Regions from separate parts of the Dickeya sp. CFBP 2040 genome, predicted to be linked through region 2. Evidence: predicted binding sites of a transcription regulator. Region 2 holds the regulator's gene; the other holds the start of a gene.
What was found. Region 2 encodes PurR, which represses purine synthesis genes. Its sites were predicted from a motif close to CANGCAAACGTTTGCNTG; they were not measured.
Positions count from the first base shown of each region.

Region 1 (6,095 bases), on a different contig from region 2:
ATCGGGCAACGGCCTGGCGTTTATTGCATCGTTAGCGCCTCATCATTCCCAGTATGCAAAAATGCACGATGCGCTGAAAAATATGCTCACGGACAACCGCCCCTGGCCAAAACTGATACTGGCGGACTCATTACGTCCCGGTGATGAAAGCACCGCGTTACCGGTGTTGAAAGAGATTTTGCGGCGAACCAGTATGTTGACTCAGGATGGCCCGGCAATGCCGCTGTTTAACGATGCCTCGTCAGGCAGCTCGTCGTCATTGCGTTATGACGGAGAGGTAGTGGAAGCCGTAAAACGTTTCCAGCATTCGCAGGGGCTACAGGATGATGGCGTCATCGGCAAGCGCACCCGCGACTGGCTCAATGTGTCATCGCAAATGCGTGCTACTTTGCTGGCGTTAAATATTCAGCGTTTGCGGCTGGTGCCGGATAAAGTCAGCAGCGGCATCATGGTTAATATTCCTAACTATTCGCTCAGCTACTATCAAAATGGAGCAGAGATCCTGTCGTCGAGGGTGATTGTCGGCCAGCCTAAACGCAAGACGCCACTGATGATAAGCTCACTGAGCAATGTAGTGATGAACCCACCGTGGAATGTGCCGACTACGCTTACCCGTCAGGATATTATTCCTAAGGTGATTCAGGACCCTGGGTATCTGCAGCGCCACGGGTACACGGTATTGTCAGATTGGACCGAAAGCGCCCAGCCGATTGACCCGGCAACGATCGACTGGCCGATGGTATCTGCCAACAACTTCCCGTACCGCCTGCGTCAGGCACCGGGAGACAGCAATTCGCTGGGGCGTTACAAGTTCAATATACCCAATACGGATTCCATCTATTTGCATGATACGCCTAACCATAATCTGTTTCAGAAGGATATCCGGGCGCTGAGTTCGGGATGCGTGCGCGTTAATAAGGCTTCTGAGCTGGCAGCGTTGTTGTTACAGGATGCTGGGTGGAATAATGCACGCATCTCATCAACGATAGAGCAGGGCAACACCACCTACGTGGCGGTACGCCAAAGGGTGCCGGTCAATTTCTATTATCTCACCGCCTGGGTCGCTGATGATGGTAAGCCGCAATTCCGCACAGATATTTACAATTATGATGATACGGTAAAAACCGGCGCACTGGCTTTGTCCAAAGTGGGATTATTATTACAGTAACTATGCGTAATCCGGGCAATTCCCGGATGAGATCACTGGGTGTTGTGAAGCAAAAAACCGTGGGAGCCTGCGCCAGAGTCCGAAGAAAGCGGGTTGACGGGTCTGCTGCAGGCAGTTAAGGTGCAATGCGGTGCATTAGGTGCCGCTTCGCCTGTTATTCTCTTCGCTTTTTTAGCCCAGGGTACTCGATCTTTATGGAACACATTGATAATCATCGACGCAAATGGCTGGCGCTTGGCGGTGCAGCCTTAGGAATAGCGCTGTTGCCAGGTCAATCGTTGGCTTCGTTATCCACTGCTCGTCCACGTATTCTCACACTGAATAATATTAATACCGGCGAGCACATCAAAGTCGAATTCTTTGATGGTCGTCGTTATAACAAAGCAGAGTTATCCCGATTGAATCACTTTTTCCGCGACTATCGGGCCAATAAAATCAAAATTATTGATCCCGCGCTGTTTGATCAGCTATACCGACTGCAGGTGATGTTAGGTTCTACCAAGCCGGTACAGCTGATCTCAGGTTATCGTTCTTACAGCACCAATGAAGATCTGCGGTCGCACAGTAAGGGCGTGGCGAAACAGAGCTATCACACCCAGGGCAAAGCGATGGATTTCCATATTGAAGGCGTTCAATTGGCGAATATCCGGAAAGCTGCTGTGAAAATGCGTGCGGGCGGTGTTGGTTATTACCCACAGAGCAACTTTGTGCACATTGATACCGGGGCTGTTCGCACCTGGTAATGTGAATGACGGAATGGGCGGGGTAGGCTTTCTCCTCGCACAAGGATTTGAAGTAAGAACGGAGCGGTATGAAGTACCAAATTATTCCTGTTACGGCTTTTAGCCAAAATTGCACACTACTGTGGTGTGAGAAAACGTTGCAGGCCGCTATTGTTGATCCCGGTGGTGAAGCAGAAAAAATCAAACAGGCAGTGGCGCAGGCGGGTGTCGTCGTCACCCAGATTCTGCTGACGCATGGTCATCTGGACCATGTCGGTGCTGCTGTCGCGCTGGCTGAACACTATCAGGCGCCTATTGTTGGCCCGCAGCGTGCCGATGCTTTCTGGCTTGATGGATTACCCGCTCAGAGCCGCATGTTTGGGCTGAATGATTGTCCACCGTTGACGCCGACCCGCTGGCTGGAAGAGGGCGATACCGTCAGCATTGGCGAGTCGGTGTTATCTGTTGTGCATTGTCCGGGTCACACGCCGGGGCATGTGGTATTCATTGATAAGCAGGCACGCTTCGCTCAGGTGGGTGATGTTATTTTCCATGGCGGCATAGGGCGCAGCGATTTCCCACAGGGCGACCATCAGGCGCTGGTGGACTCTATTCGTAATAAGTTATTCCCTTTGGGGGATGATATCGTCTTTATTCCAGGTCATGGGCCGATGTCCACTTTCGGAGAAGAGCGCCTTAGCAATCCGTTTGTGCGCGATGCTGGCTGACTCCTGTTTTATCTGCGTAAAAAACAAAAGCCAGCAGATCTGCTGGCTTTTTGTGTGCCGTCGCCCGTTTGAAAGGGAGTCAGGCAGGATGCATCATCACAGCACGGCAACAATGGCTTCGCACAGCGGCGCCATGTTTTCCGGCGTCATACCTGCTACGTTGATTCGGCCAGAGTTGACGGCGTAGATACCGAATTCGTTGCGCAGGCGCAGTACCTGATCTTTGCTCAACCCGCTGAAAGAGAACATGCCGTTCTGATTGATAATGAAGGAGAAGTCCTGAGTAGTGCCTTTTTCCTGCAAGGTGCTGACAAACAGGTGACGCATACGCTGAATGCGTTCACGCATGGCCGTTAATTCCTGTTCCCAGATGTTACGCAACGACTCATTAGACAGCACGGTAGCCACGACAGCCGCACCGTGTGACGGTGGGTTGGAGTAGTTGGCACGAATTCCCGCCTTGACCTGGCTAAATGCCGTATCGGCAATCGTGGCTTCTGCCGCCACGATAGTGCAGGCACCTACTCGCTCGTTGTACAGACCAAAATTCTTGGAGTAAGAACTGGCAACAATCAGCTCGGTGTGTTTGGCGGCAAAAATACGCAGCCCTTCGGCGTCTTCATCCAGACCACGGGCAAAGCCCTGATAGGCGAAGTCAAACAGCGGCAGCCAGCCTTTTTCCAGCGCCAGTGCGGCCAGGTGTTCCCATTGCGCTTTGGTCGGGTCAATACCGGTAGGATTATGGCAACAGCCGTGGAACAGCACCACATCACCGGCTTGTGCCGCACTCAGGCTGGCCAGCATACCGTCAAAATCCAGTTCGTGGCGAGCTGCATCGTAATAGGTGTAATCACAGACGTCGAGACCAACGGCAGCGAAAACATTCTTATGGTTCGGCCAGCTCGGATTGCTTACCCAGATACGTTTGGCGCTGGTCTGGGTGGCGATAAAGTCTGCTGCTACGCGCAGGCCACCGGTGCCGCCCGGTGTCTGTGCGGTGCGCGCACGGTTGTTCGCAATGATCTCGCTCTGCTTACCGAATAACAGCTCCTGAGTGCAACGAGCGAATTCCGGTATGCCATCAATACTCAGGTAGTTTTTAGTGGTTTCGGTTTCCAGCAGCAGCTGTTCTGCTTTTTTTACGCTGGTGAGTACCGGCGTTTTACCGGTTTCATCTTTATAAACGCCGATCCCCAAATTGATTTTGTGGGAGCGTTCATCAGCGCGGAACAGATCGGCCAGCCCCAGAATTGGGTCAGCAGGTGCGGCAGCGATTTTTTCAAACATTGCGAAGTAATCCATAACAGAGATTAAATAGAAATAGCAGGTTAACGCCAGCGTCTGGCTTTGCCAACCGTTTGCATCAAAAGAAACGGAAATAGTGATAGCGGTGAAGCCGTCGAGATTTTTGCCTGAAAACCGGCAAAGTCGGCGCATATGCCGACTTTGCCGCAGGTATCGGGAAGGTGTACACCTGTCAGAACTGATATACCAGACCGGTGAACACCGTATCACCGGTCTTTCTGGCAAATGGATTATCAGTGCTGCTTATCAGATTGCGCAAATAAGCCACATTCATAACCATATTCTTATTGAAGGTATAATTTACCCCCAAACTGGCATACCGGGTGACATAACCACTGGTGCCTTGCCCAATATCCGTCTCATCGTATGCTCTGGCGGATACATAGGCTAGAGACGGCGTGAGTCCAAAATCAAAGTGATATTGCGCCACCGCCTCAAATATTTTGGTTTTATCAGCAAAGGCGGCGGTTGAGGTGCCAATTGGTGTCAGGTTATGGAGTATGCCGTACATCATCGCTAAATAGGTGCGATTGGCATCGTATTTCACGCCGGCAGCCCAGGCGTCAGCCTTGTCGCCTTCATTTGTCGCTCGCTGTGCCGCTGTTCGGCTGACGGCTTCATAAGAGGCGATAACGCCGATACCGACAGGTGTGGTATACGCAGAAGAGACTCCCCAGCCATTACCGACCTGACGCGCCGGATCAGTGGAGTCATTGTGGCTGGACTGATATTGCAGCCCAATGTCCCATCCATCGACCAGACCAAAGAAGTTCTTGTTACGGTATGTCGCCACCCCGGCGGTGCGGCCAGTAATATTGTCGGTATAGCCTTGATCGCCGCCAAATTCAGGCAATACGTCGGTGTAGGATAAACCGTCATAGGCGATGCCTTTATTTCTGCCGTAATCAATACTGCCAAATTTATCGAACTTCAAACCGGCATAGGCGTAGCGGGTTTTCCCGTTAGCGCCATTGGTGTCTTCCGCCTTGCTGGCATCAAAATGATATTCGTAATTGCCGTAACCGGTAATATATGGGGTGATCTGCGTTTCACCTTTTACACCCAGTCGTGCATAGGTTGAATCACCATTGCTTTTGAAACTATTGGTGTTATCACCAAAGTAATAACCCGCTCGCACTTTGCCATACAAATCAAATTTATTACCCTGGTTATTATAAACTTCAGCCGCGTTGACCAACCCGGTTGAAGACAATAATACTGATGCGGTTAGCATAGTTATCAGATGCTTCATTATCATCATTACCCTCACTAAATGTTAATCACCACTGAGGCATTTCTGCCTGACAGCAATAGAGATACAGCAGGAGCATTGTCGATGTGTTGTTATGTGCGCCCGCAGTCTTACATCAGGAGGGGGAGGTAACCAGAATGAAAGTGATACCAGAATGTTGTTGGTGAAATATTATGTTTTTATTCGAATAAAAATATTATGTTTCATTTTTATTTATTTTTTTATGAATGAAAAACAATGGGTTATTGCTGTATTGCTTTGTTGGGTTTTTATTAATTTTATATGTAATTTTAAATATCGATGTCAGTGTCGAATTTATTCTTATTAATACACCTGCTGTTTTACCTCGTGACGGGTTTGTTCCACATCGTGGACGTAATAACAGAAGAGGGTGTGGCCGCGTCATAGCCGGGAAGAAACGGTGCGGGTGCGAATCACATGTGCTGCGGCGGAAAAATAACAATTGTGAAGAGCTACTGTGAAGAGAAAAAGCCGAGGCATAGCCTCGGCTTGATATGCGCTTACTTCAGAGAAGCAAGGCTGGATTAGAACTGGTAAACCACACCGACAGCAACACGGTCGTTAGTTGCTTGTTTGTAGAGGTTGTCGTCTTTCAGCAGGTTGATGTCATACTCGGTGTAAGTCGAGAAGTTTTTGTTGAAAGAGTAGGTCAGGCCCAGGCTGGCGTATTTGACCAGATAATCGCTGGTTTTTTGGGCCGCAGTGTTATCTTCCGCTTTAGCTGATACGTAGCCGATAGACGGTTTCAGGCCAAAGTCGAAGTTATACTGTGCAACCGCTTCAAACACTTTGGTTTTGTCAAAGGCAGCAGTGGTGTGCTGAGAGACTCCGCTAATATTAAATTTATAAGTGTTACCGTAGGTCATATTACGGTATTCACCGTAGGTAGCGGCTACATA
Region 1 covers NZ_JAAVXH010000073.1:1,018-7,112, reverse strand. Annotated here, with positions in the region: gene ldtD (L,D-transpeptidase) at 1-1,168, shown strand, start outside; gene Dpoa2040_RS09015 (YcbK family protein) at 1,363-1,911, shown strand; gene Dpoa2040_RS09010 (MBL fold metallo-hydrolase) at 1,980-2,618, shown strand; gene Dpoa2040_RS09005 (amino acid aminotransferase) at 2,715-3,905, opposite strand; gene Dpoa2040_RS09000 (porin) at 4,096-5,175, opposite strand; gene Dpoa2040_RS08995 (porin) at 5,721-6,095, opposite strand, start outside.
Region 1: a site for PurR is predicted at 3,966-3,983, ahead of Dpoa2040_RS09005 (amino acid aminotransferase). Genes of this name have one in related genera too.

Region 2 (13,273 bases):
GGCTCAGTCTGCCTGTTTACCCTGTACCCATAACAAGAGAGGTTAATAATGAAAACCAGGAAAACCTGTCTGTACCTGTTATTCTCTGCGCTAAGCATCTCCACACCGCTGGCGGCGCAAGCCGTGTCGGGCGCTATCCCGACGTTACCGCGTACCGACGTGGCAACCCGGCACTATTTGTCGCAGGTTAACGCGGATAACAGTATTACTTTCCGGCTGTTTGCGCCAGATGCCAAATCGGTAAGCGTGGTGACTGGCGCGACGCCGGAAACCTGGGTCGCACACCCGATGACGAAAGATGATCTAGGCGTCTGGTCGTGGCGCAGCGAGCCGCAGCAGCCCAATCTGTACGAATACTTCTTTAATGTGGATGGCTTTCGCAGCGTTGACACTGGTTCGGCGTTGCCTAAACCGCAGCGACAGGTCAACACCAGTATGATTCTGGTGCCGGGCAGCGTGCTGGACACACGGGCGGTGCCGCATGGCGAGCTGCGCACCGTTACCTATCATTCGGCGTCGCTGAAATCGGAACGGCAAATCTATGTCTGGACGCCGCCGGGCTACACTGGCGCGGGCAAGCCGTTGCCGGTGCTGTATTTCTATCACGGATTCGGTGATGCTGGCGATTCTGCCGTCAGACAAGGACGTATTCCTCAAATCATGGATAACCTGCTGGCGGAGAAAAAGATTTCGCCGATGCTGGTCGTGATCCCGGATACCGAAACCGATGTCGCCGATGCCATTGCGGAAGATTTTCCGCCGAAAGATCGTCGCAAAACGTTCTATCCACGCAATGCGGCGGCGGCTGATCGTGAGTTAATTCATGACATCATTCCACTGGTCAGCGCGCGGTTTAATGTGCGGCGCGATGCCGATGGCCGTGCGCTGGCCGGGCTGTCGCAAGGCGGTTATCAGGCGCTGGTGTCCGGCATGAGCCATCTGGATCACTTCGGCTGGCTGGCGACGTTTAGTGGCGTAACCACCGAAACGGTGCCGAATGCACAGGTTAGCGTACATCTGGGGAATGCCGCTGCTATCAATCGACAACTGCATAATTTCACTGTGGTGGTGGGTGAAAAAGATACGGTGACTGGTAAGGATATCGCCGGGTTAAAAGCGCAACTGGAGCAGAAAGGCGTGAAATTCGATTACCGGCAGTATCCCGGCTTAGGGCATGAAATGGACGTCTGGCGCCCGGCGTATATCGAATTTGTGCAGAAGATTTTTAAATAACCGAAATGCAAGTCAGGTAACAAAACGGGCAGGGTATCCTGCCCGTTTTGTCATGCGCAGAGTCAGGCATCGGCCAGGGTGGTGTGTAAAGTGCACTACAGAGCGAGAAATAGACTGAAAGCAGAAACAGTAACTGGCAAGGATAATTCATTGAGAAACAGCGGATGAATTGGTGCGACCGAGTGGACTCGAACCACCGACCCCCACCATGTCAAGGTGGTGCTCTAACCAACTGAGCTACGGTCGCAATATGTGTGTTGGTGCTGATACGCTGAAAATGGTGCGTTCAATTGGACTCGAACCAACGACCCCCACCATGTCAAGGTGGTGCTCTAACCAACTGAGCTATGAACGCATTATTTTTATCAGCTGCCGTCAGGGCGACAGCGGGGACGAATATTAACGGGCCGGATGGCTGCTGGCAAGGAGAAAAACGCAAAATTCCCGCTGTGCCACACTGATTGGCGAGCTTGTAGACAGAGCACCGTTTTTTGCGCTCTGTCTCTATTATGTCGTCAACGCGCTGCGCGTGCCAGAATACGGGCTGGCGATTGACGTTGCACCCAGCGGATACGCAGCACCATCATGGTGGCGGAAGCAGTCAGGCCGATGATGAATCCACACCAAAAACCAGCTGGTCCCATACGCGGCACCAGCATGTCAGTCAGCGCCAGCACATAGCCAATCGGTAGCCCCAGCAGCCAATAGGCAATGAAGGTGATGAAGAAGATAGCGCGAGTATCTTTATAGCCACGCAATACGCCGCTACCAATGGTCTGCACGGCATCGGAGATTTGGTAGAGCGCCGCTAACAGCATGAGATGCGACGCCATTGTCACCACATCCGGATTTTGGTTGTACAGCATGGCGATAGGTTCACGCAGCGTGATGGTAAAAATAGCTGTGCACATTGCCAGCAATATGCCGGTAGCGATGCCGGTGCGTGCTGCCACCCGCGCTGCCTGTGCCGAACCTTCGCCCAGCCGATGGCCGACGCGAATAGTGGCGGCAACGCCAACAGACAGCGGCAACACGAACATCAGCGAACTGAAGTTGAGCGCGATTTGGTGGCTTGCGACATTCACTACCCCAAGCGGCAATACCAGCAGAGCGACAATAGCGAATAATGTCACTTCAAACAGCATCGCCAGCGCAACCGGCAGCCCCAGCCCGGCTAAACGCCGGAGTATTGCCCAATCCGGTTTCAGCGGGGCGTTGAACTGACGAATATCTTTTAGCCAGTACGCGTGACGGGAATAAATGGCCATCATCAGCATCATTATCCAGTATACCGAGGCTGTCGCTACCCCGCAGCCAACGCCGCCTAACTCCGGCATCCCCAGCTTACCGTGGATAAAAACGTAGTTGATGGGAATATTGATCAGCAGGCCAATAAACCCGATCACCATCCCCGGCTGTGTTTTGGATAACCCTTCGCACTGGCTGCGCAACACCTGATAAAACAGATAACCGGGTGCGCCCCAAAGCAATGCGTGCAGGTATTTTACGGCTTTGTCGGCCAGTTCCGGCGCGCCATCGTGCATCAGGTTAATCGCGTATTTTCCCTGATAGAGCGTCACCATGGTCAGAACAGAAATGGCCGTCGCCAGTAAGAATGCTTGCTGGGTTTGATGAGCAATACGGTCCCGGCGCCCTGAGCCGTTGAGGTTCGCCACCACTGGCGTAAGCGCCATCAGTAAACCGTGGCCGAACAGGATAACAGGCAACCAGATGGAGGTACCCACCGCTACCGCCGCCATATCGGTGGCGCTGTAGGAACCAGCCATAATGGTATCCACCACACCCATTGAGGTTTGCGATACTTGCGCGATGATGACCGGAATAGCCAGCGCCAGCAAATGACGGGCTTCTGATAAGTACTTCTGCACGAAAACACCTTCCTAAAGCAGGATGGAGAGAGATCTCTAATGAGGAGAGAAAGACAATCATCCTTTATTTGTACGAAAAAAGATGAACTATTGTAACGATTTGCCAACAGTAAACCAATGATTGACTCGCCGGGCATGATCCCGTTGGTTTTCCTGATGATATGGTGCAAACTGCCTGACATGAGTGAACGTAGCCACTTCCAAACATGGCTCAGTCGTGTCATACCACTGTCGTCGCGCGTTCACGCCTATTACTGATCAGGAGGCAAGGTCAACACCATGTTTACCGGTATTGTTCAGGGCACGGCGACTGTCGTGTCTGTCGATGAAAAACCCAATTTTCGCACTCATGTGGTACAACTGCCCCCCGAACTGCTGCCGGGGTTGGAAACGGGCGCTTCCGTAGCGCACAATGGCTGTTGTCTGACTGTTACCGGAATCGATGGTGATCGGGTCAGTTTTGACCTGATCAAAGAGACGTTGCGGCTGACCAATCTGGGTGACGTAAACGTGGGTGATCGGGTTAATGTAGAGCGTGCGGCCAAATATGGTGATGAGATCGGTGGGCATGTGATGTCCGGCCATATTATGTGTACGGCGGAGATCGTGAAAATTCTGACGTCGGAACATAATCATCAGATCTGGTTCCGGTTGTCTGATGAATCACAGATGAAATATGTGCTGCACAAAGGATTCATCGGTATTGACGGCATCAGCCTGACGGTGGGCGAAGTGACTCGCAGCCGTTTTTGCGTGCACCTGATTCCGGAAACACTCCTGCGCACGACGCTAGGCCAGAAACGATTGGGTGATCGTATTAACATCGAAATCGACCCGCAAACCCAGGCCATTATCGATACGGTTGAACGTGTTCTGGCTCGTCAGGCACAGCAGCAAGCACAGGCGGCGGCACAGGTAGAGCAGGGCGAATAAGCTGCTTCCTCGCAACTTTGCTTTGAGCATAAGCAAAACCGGCAATTGTCTGCCGGTTTTGTTATTGAAGCGGCGATATTCGCCAGAAGCTAATTGTTATCTGGGTACTCGCAAACCACCTTCCACGCCATCCGCGCTAAATAGTACCTGCCAGAGATGAATATCGCGTGCTCGGAACGAGCCAGCACAGACGTTAAGATAGTAACTGAACATTCGCTGGAAACGTTCGGAATAACGCTCCGACAAGGTTGGCCAGTGTTGCTGGAATCGTTCATGCCAGGCCATCAGCGTGCGGTCATAATCTGCGCCGAAATTGTGCCAGTCTTCCATTACCAGATAGGGTTCGCTGGCTTGTGCGATATGCTGCACTGAAGGCAGGCAGTAGTTGGGGAAAATGTATTTGTTCATCCAGGAGTCAACTTTCAGATTGGTTTCATTGGTGCCGATAGTGTGCAGCAGGAACAACCCATTAGGTTTGAGGTTTTTTCTCACAACCTGAAAGTAGGTGGGATAATTTTTCGGTCCGACATGTTCGAACATGCCGACAGAAACGATACGATCAAACTGCCGGTCTAGGTCACGGTAGTCTTGCAGCATGATGGTAACTTCCAAATCCTGACAGCGTTGCTGTGCCAGCACCTGCTGTTCGCGGGATATGGTAACGCCCGTGACACTGACGCCGTAATGACGTGCGGCGAATTCCGCCAGTCCACCCCAGCCGCAACCAATATCCAGCAGCGTCATGCCACGACGTAACTGCAACTTTTCACAAATGAGGCGCAGCTTGTCTTGTTGTGCCTGTTCAAGCGTTTCGGCTTTCGTCCAGTAACCACAAGAATACTGTAAGTAAGGATCGAGCATCAGGGTGAAAAGATCGTTACCAAGGTCGTAATGCTCTTTACCCACGATCCAGGAACGGCGGCGAGATTGCAGATTGGTCAACCGTGCTATCAGGATCCGTAATGTATCTTGCCAGCGATGCGGTAGTTGGTTTTCCAGTCGGGTACGTATCACACGGTGGAAAAACATGTCCAGTCGTTCACACTCCCACCAGCCATCCATATAACTTTCGCCTAATCCGAGCGAGCCATCACGCAATACGCGCTTATACATCTCAGGGTTGCGGACCTGAATATCAAATGGACGAGAACCGTTAATCGCGATGTCGGCGGTGGATAGCATTTCATTAACGATTTGGAACCAAGGTAGATTGGGTGTCCCCAGTTCCTCAACATAGGATGAACTCATAACTTCTCCCTACCTTGCCAAATAAATGCTTTTGCAAGGAGTAATTTAGACAACATAACCATGACGGGCTTTGATAGACCCGAACCATCGTCTATCCCTGAGCGTCTCAGAGGAAAGTAAGAGAAAAGCTGGTACAAAGATATCTACCAAGGCTGAAACCAAATAAGAGATGCGACGGTCAGCAGGTGGAATAGAAAAAATGAGGCGATGCGTTTAATACATCGCATGATCATAATTGTTGTCATCAACTATACAGTCAATTGTATGACGGCTTTAATCCGTCGGCAAGATTCGTCGGATTAAAGCAGCACGTTGAGTCATGCCTTTTCGGCAGTTGCGGCACTCGTCGCGGCCATGCGTAGCGCGGTACGCCGCATGATTTCGAGTCGTCAGGCAGCGAGATAGAGAATTGTCTGGATTTTAACGGCGGTAATCGCGGTACGGGCCATCAGCGACTGAACGACGTTCAATTAAGGTCGGATGTACTTCGATGGTTTGGGCTTCCTCGCGTTTACTGGTAATACGGTCAAGCAGCATGGAGAACGCCGCTTGCCCCAGTCGTTCCTTGGGTTGATGAATGGTGGTCAGTGCGGGAGTAAAATATCGGGAGTGACGTACATTGTCGTAACCGATCACCGAAATATCCTGTGGCACACGCAGACCCAGCTCGTCAGCAGCGCAAATGGCACCCATCGCCATGATATCGCCGCCGCAGAATACTGCCGTTGGCCGTTGTTTCTGGGCCAGAATCTGGTGCATCGCTTTGTAGCCGGACTCTGGCTCAAAGTCGCCCTGAACCACCCAGTCTTCCCGTAAGGGAATATCAGCCTCTTTCAACGCTTTCAGGAACCCCAGGTAACGCCCGCTGCCCGTATTGCGCCCCTGAGAGCCGGGAATAGCGCCGATGTCACGGTGACCACGCTCAATCAGATAGCGCCCGGCCATGTAGCCGCCCGCAAATGCATTATCAATAATAGTATCGGTAAAATCGTTATGGGCTTCGCCCCAGTCCATCACCACCATCGGGATGTGACGATAGTCCGCCAGCATGGACAACAATTCAGGCGGATACTCAGCACACATCACCAACAGCCCATCGACCCGCTTTTGTGCCAGCATGGATAGGTAAGCACGCTGCTTATCCTGATTGTTGTGGGAGTTGCACAGGATTAGCGTGTAACCTCTGGCGTAGCAGCTGTTTTCCACCGCCTCGATAATTTCGGCGAAATAGGGCGCTTCGCTGGAGGTTGCCAGCAGGCCGATAGATTTGGTGTGGTTGACTTTCAGGCTACGGGCCACTGCACTGGGTGAATAATGCAATTCATCAATCGCTGCGCGCACCGCAGCCTTGGTCTCTTCGGCGACGAAACGTGTTTTATTGATCACGTGTGATACGGTTGTGGTTGAAACGCCCGCGCGTTTTGCCACATCTTTGATCGTTGCCATCTAAAGTGACTCCTGAACTCATCTGTTACAGCAGTAAATATGTTGTTAATCGTTTGCCTGCGTGAAATTTTCTCCTGCCAGACAAGCAAGGCAACATTCAGGAGGAGACATGCCGAGGTTGTAGCTGAAGGGAGGACTGACGCATCGACCAACGCAGTGTATATCGTAAACTGCGGATTTTGGCCGATTTAGAGCAAAAGTGGAAGAGGCAATTCGTGTTATCTCTGTGACGCAGAATTCGGTTTTTTGACCTCGGTTGAGTCATAATACACCTATATTTTGTGTGATTCCCCGCCTGCCGGGGCTTACTCAGACATGACGTGATATCAGTCAATAACAGGAGAATATATGGATACTAATCTGAAAATGTCACTGTTCACCACGGTGGCTACGCTGGCGATGATCATTGTCTTTAGTCTGAGTGCGATACTGAACTGATTGCAACTGGTGTTCTCATCATCGGCGGTGAAATCTATCGGTATCAAAAACCGGTATCTTTATCAGCATCAAATACACCAAAAGGGGCATAACGCCCCTTTTGTGTTATCTCAAGTTGTGTTATCTCAACGTGTCTTATTCAACGGAAATATTCATTCAACAGTATTCCAGCCGGTTGTTGCTTAACGGATGGTTTTGGGTGTGACCACGCGGCGAGCGCCAACATAATGATCTTGCCAGTAATCTTCGCTCAGTTTGCTGATTTTAATGTCTGCACCGGAGCGCGGTGACTGAATGAAGCGACCATTACCGAGATAGACACCCACATGGTCGGCAGCACCGCGGTTGGTGATGTGGAAGAACACCAGGTCACCGCTTTCCAACTCGCTTTTCTTGATCGGCGCGGCATCACGCAGGTGGAACATCTCATTGGCTGTACGCGGGATTTGAATTTTCACTACATCTTTATAGGCGTAGTAGACCAATCCGCTGCAGTCGAAGCCAGAACGTGGCGTAGCGCCACCCCAATGATAACGTTTGCCGATTTGACTCATCAGCTTGTTCATGGCGGTCAGTTTAGCGTGTTGATACCGTTTTTGGTGAGTGGCGTTAAGGGACGGCGCAGTTTTGTCCTGCCTACCTTTTTTGCTTGTGGTTTTGGCAATCACAGCTTCATGTGCTTTGTGGCTGCTATGGGTCTGAGCAGAGGCGCTTTTTTTCGTGGTTTTGCCTGCTGGCGCTTTGGCCTGAAGATTTTTTTCTTGCTGTTTCTTGTTGGTCGAATGGGACGAGCTGGCGGCCATCAACGGCTTTTTGTCATTGTGCGGTTTGCTGTTTTTATCGTGAACCGATGCTGTTTTGACCGGTGCAGCCTTAGTCGTTTTTTCCGGTTTTTTGTTATGTGTCGGCGCTGCGCCTTTTTTGTTGGTGTTTTTGGCTGCTTTGCTTTTCTTAGATTCATCAATAGCGTTATTCGCCGCTTCCACACCGTTTTTGCGCGGTAATACCGCAGACCCATGTGGATTAGCGTTCGCCAGATTAAAAAACAGGTTACTGAAAAATAATAAAAAAAGCGTAATAAATAAACGCATAATAATTTTGACCGAAAGTTGTCCTCAATCGTTCACTGTTTACAGTATTCCCGAAAATGACCTGATAAAAAAGCAGGTGATAATGCAATGTTACTACAAAATAGTGAGAAAACGTTAATAACGGTATTTGCTGCTTAATTATTAAACAAATTAGCGTTGTCCTGTGCGGATGGATGGGGCGATGAATAAGACCTTACAAAAGATAGCGTTTTTTTGTGGTCGTCGCTATCGTTAGAATACAAAATATAAAGAAGCGGTATGCGATAGTCTGCCGCGAGTCACATGACCAGCCGTTGACAGGCTGATCATCACGCGCTTGAGGAAGCAATAGAATGACGACAACGACACTTGAAAAAATTCAGCGTCAGATCGCTGAAAACCCGATTCTGCTGTACATGAAAGGTTCTCCAAAACTGCCAAGCTGCGGCTTTTCTGCTCAGGCGGTACAGGCGTTGTCAGCGTGTGGCGAACGTTTTGCTTATGTAGATATCCTGCAGAATCCGGATATCCGCGCCGAACTGCCAAAATACGCCAACTGGCCGACATTTCCGCAGTTGTGGGTGGATGGTGAATTAGTTGGCGGTTGCGACATCGTGATTGAGATGTATCAGCGCGGTGAACTGCAACAACTGATTAAAGAAACTGCCGATAAATACCGTTCCAGGCAGGAAAACCAGCAGTAATCCTCTTTATTAATTATCAGGCAGCGTTGTGCTGCCTGATGGCTTTACTTTTCGCTATCGATGGACTCGTTATCGATGCTTACCGGTATGTCGTTCGCGGCTGAAGCCAACGGCCAGCCACCCATACGCTTCCAGCGATTAACCAGTTCACAAAACAGCTGCGCTGTTCGTTCGGTGTCATAGAGCGCTGAATGAGCCTGGCTGGCGTCGAAAGGAATATCCGCCGCGATGCAGGCTTTGGCCAGAACGGTCTGTCCTAGCACCAGCCCGCTGAGCGCGGCGGTGTCAAACGTGGCAAACGGGTGGAATGGGTTACGTTTCAGACCGCAGCGTTCTGCTGCCGCCATTAGAAAGCTGTGATCGAAGGTGGCATTATGCGCCACGATGATGGCACGACTGCAGTCCTGATCCTTGATTCCCTTACGTACCGCCTTGAAGATGCTGTGTAGTGCTTCATATTCGCTCACGGCTCCTCGCAGCGGATTGGCAGGGTCAATGCCGTTGAACGCCAATGCTTCCGGTCGCAGAATAGCGCCTTCAAACGGTTCGATATGAAAATGCAACGTGTCGTCCGGCTGTAACCAACCGCTTTCATCCATTTTCAGCGTTACGGCTGCAATTTCCAGCAGCGCATCAGTTTTCGCGTTAAACCCGGCGGTCTCCACATCAATAACAACAGGGTAAAAGCCACGAAAACGCGCGTTAAGAGCGTTCAGGTTATTTTTCTCAGCCATTCGTTTCTTGTTTCTTCAATAATATGCAGTGCGCATTATGGCAAATTCGGGTGGGGGATGCAGTAAATGTGCATGACGGCGAATCATTGCTCCCCCGGAAAGGCAGACACGCGTTGGTGCCTGAATAGCAAAGACGGGAGATCAGTTACCCAGACCTTGACCGGCTTGTGAACGTTCAATCAGTTCTATCTTGTAACCATCTGGGTCTTCCACAAAGGCAATAACAGTCGTGCCGCCTTTGACGGGACCCGCTTCACGGGTTACTTTACCACCTGCCTGACGGATACGCTCGCAGGCACCTGCCACGTCATCCACACCTAATGCGATATGACCGAAGGCCGTGCCCATTTCATAGCTATCCACGCCCCAGTTGTAGGTCAGTTCGATCACTGCGCCGTCGCTTTCCTCGGTATAGCCGACAAATGCCAGAGAGTATTTGTATTCCGGATTGTCGCTGGTGCGCAACAAACGCATTCCTAATACCGTGGTGTAAAAATTGATGGCGCGTTGCAGATTGCCAACGCGTAGCATGGTATGAAGTAAACGCATAATGACCCCTATTTGATCAGTAAGTTAACCGCCTGGGCGACACTGGTGGTTTTCCGTTAGCGCCTGAAACAATAGGGCCAGAGTATAGCGTCGTTGTCGGGGCGAGTTCAAACCTGTAGCTGAGTGCTGTTTTTATCACGTTCGCTAAAGAAACAGACATGACAGACGTGATAGTCGGCACTATGGTAGTGAATTATGCGTTAATGCTACGTAAGGCTTGCCAGTGACGGCAATCAAAGCTTCAATAAGGGGCAGATGAGGAGGTCCTGTGGCTGAGCAGCTTGAGCTTTTTCCCGTTCCCAACCCGTGTCGAGGTATCTGTCAGGCGGATGACCGTGGGTTCTGCCGCGGTTGTTTCCGAAACCGCAGCGAGCGTTTTAGTTGGGGAACAATGAGTGATGCGCAAAAACAGGATGTGCTGCGGCTGTGTCGGCAAAGAATGAAACGCTCGCAGCGGAGTGAAAAGAATTCAATTCCCTCTGAGCCGGAACAGCCAACCTTGTTTTAGCCGATATGACGATATTTAATGATATAAATTAAGTTCAAGATCATTTTTAATTAATTATTATTTGCTAGAATAGATTGATAACAATAAGACGTTCTTTATTGAGCTTTTGCTTTAAATCAGAGTTGATTGCAATCCAGGGAAGTTGATTAGCTTACTAACTATAAGGAGAAGTGATGGAATTGCCGTTAGGTTCTGATTTAGCCCGGTTGGTTCGTGTATGGCGAGCTTTGATTGATCATCGATTGAAGCCCCTGGAGTTGACACAGACGCATTGGGTCACATTGCATAATATTCATCAACTGCCACCTGGGCAGTCCCAAATTCAGCTTGCCAAAGCGATAGGAATAGAACAGCCTTCATTAGTGCGTACATTGGATCAATTGGAAGATAAAGGATTAATTACCCGGCACATTTGTGCCCAAGACCGGCGTGCCAAGCGTATTTTGTTAACTGATTCGGCAGATCCTATCATTCAGGCTGTTAATGATGTTATTGATCAGACTCGCAGCGAAATATTAGATGGTATTACTCCGGAAGAAGTGGATGAATTAGCCACAATTATCTCCCGATTGGAAAAAAATATTTTGGCATTACATGAGAGCCAGTCTTAATTAATAGAAAAAGTAAATGTCTTGGCGGACGAATTCGAATTCCAGGAAACACATACTCAAAATAATTCGAGTTGCAGAACAAAACGCTGATGTTTTGAACAATACACGTGTTTACCTTTCATTATAAGGTTGATGGCGTGCATTTGTAATGCAGCAACCGGGCGGCATACCAGACGCTTACATCAGTGAGTGGTTGGGGAAGCGGTAACGCTGCCGGGGGCAACGATGAATGCGGCTGTTGTAGCATCAAGCAACGAGGCTCATGGACGGGCTGAGTAAAGCCAACGTGCCTGCAAACTCGAAATATGGCGGGAATATCGTGTGAATTATGGTATGTCTGAATATACTGGCCGAATTGATGACATGAAACAATCACCACCCATTGGGTGGTGATTGACAATGGAGTCTTAACGTGGAGACACGGTGATCGAGCGGCCATTGCTGGCCATCGCTACACGTTGACCTGCATGAAACTTGGTATCGCCTTGTTTTTGCACCACCATGATAGTGTTGCCATCATCTTTGCGAATTTCCAGCTCTACGCCCTGAACGCGGTTGACCGCGCCTTCAATACTGTTGCCTGCAACACCACCAGCAACTGCGCCTGCGGCGGTTGCCAGATTACGGCCAGTACCGCGACCAATAGTATTACCAACCAATCCCCCTAGTACGGCGCCACCGATAGTACCGATGACATTGCTGTCTTCCCCAGCCTGAATCTGCACCGGACGGGTGGAGACAATGGTGCCATAGGTTACCGTCTGAACTTGCTTAGCTTCGGATGCACTGTAAACGTCTCCTGACAGGGTGCTGGTATTGGCGCAGCCAGCCAGTGTGATACCTGCTAAAGTGATCACAAGAAAACGTTTCATCATAGAAAGACTCCTGTTATAGCTGTGTCTGTGTCGGGGGCGCAGCCTGGGCCGACGAAGTTATGTCGCATTATGGCGTGGTCGAAACCACCATTCTACTGTTTCGGTGGATACTCAGGATAGAATAGCGCGACTAAATTGATAATAAACGCGTTATCAGGTTGTTTGTGAAGTCCTCTTTTTCTGAAAAAATGTCCCGAATGGTCATTTATTGCCCGAATAGTCTGTATGACAAAAAAGACAAAAGCTAACCAGAATAGGCCATCGACGAATCATAACTGTTGGACCCGTGAGGTTATGGCGTGACCAGCGATCATTTTTCATAACAAAGGTAATTCCATGAGGTCTGGAAGATATATTGGTGTGATGTCCGGCACGAGTCTGGATGGTATCGATGTGGTGCTGGCTGCTATTGATGAGCACACCGTTGCTCAGCAAGCCAGTTACTGTCACCCGATTCCGCCAGTGATTCGACAGACGATATTGAGCATGAATCAGGGACAGGCAGTGACGCTTTCTGAACTGGGGCGATTGGATACCCGGCTCGGTGCACTGTTTGCCGACGCGGTACAGGCGTTGTTACGTCAGACCGGGTTGAGTGCAAACGAGATTACGGCGATTGGTTGTCATGGGCAGACGGTCTGGCATGAGCCGGACGGTGATGCCCCTTGTACGATGCAAATTGGCGATTGCAACCGTATCGCCGCTGTTACCGGCATCACGACCGTTGGCGATTTTCGTCGGCGCGATATGGCGTTGGGCGGACAGGGCGCGCCGCTGGTGCCGGTGTTTCATCACGCACTGCTGCAACATCCGGTGGAACGGCGAATCGTACTGAATATCGGTGGAATCGCCAATATTTCAGTACTGGTGCCAGGACGTCCGGTAAAAGGCTATGACACCGGGCCGGGCAATATGCTGCTGGATGCCTGGGTGTGGCGCAACCGGGCGCAACCCTATGATAAAGATGCTGCCTGGGCGCTAACCGGGCAGGTGGATAACACGTTGCTAAGCCATATGCTGTCTGACCCTTATTTC
Region 2 covers NZ_JAAVXH010000033.1:71,916-85,188, reverse strand. Annotated here, with positions in the region: gene Dpoa2040_RS05120 (esterase family protein) at 49-1,233, shown strand; tRNA gene Dpoa2040_RS05115 (tRNA-Val) at 1,404-1,480, opposite strand; tRNA gene Dpoa2040_RS05110 (tRNA-Val) at 1,512-1,588, opposite strand; gene Dpoa2040_RS05105 (MATE family efflux transporter) at 1,749-3,122, opposite strand; gene Dpoa2040_RS05100 (riboflavin synthase subunit alpha) at 3,402-4,055, shown strand; gene cfa (cyclopropane fatty acyl phospholipid synthase) at 4,152-5,303, opposite strand; gene purR (HTH-type transcriptional repressor PurR) at 5,724-6,749, opposite strand; gene Dpoa2040_RS05085 (YnhF family membrane protein) at 7,098-7,187, shown strand; gene Dpoa2040_RS05080 (C40 family peptidase) at 7,370-8,278, opposite strand; gene Dpoa2040_RS05075 (Grx4 family monothiol glutaredoxin) at 8,611-8,961, shown strand; gene rnt (ribonuclease T) at 9,006-9,695, opposite strand; gene gloA (lactoylglutathione lyase) at 9,837-10,244, opposite strand; gene Dpoa2040_RS05060 (DUF1289 domain-containing protein) at 10,513-10,752, shown strand; gene slyA (transcriptional regulator SlyA) at 10,926-11,363, shown strand; gene Dpoa2040_RS05050 (glycine zipper 2TM domain-containing protein) at 11,771-12,238, opposite strand; gene anmK (anhydro-N-acetylmuramic acid kinase) at 12,575-13,273, shown strand, end outside.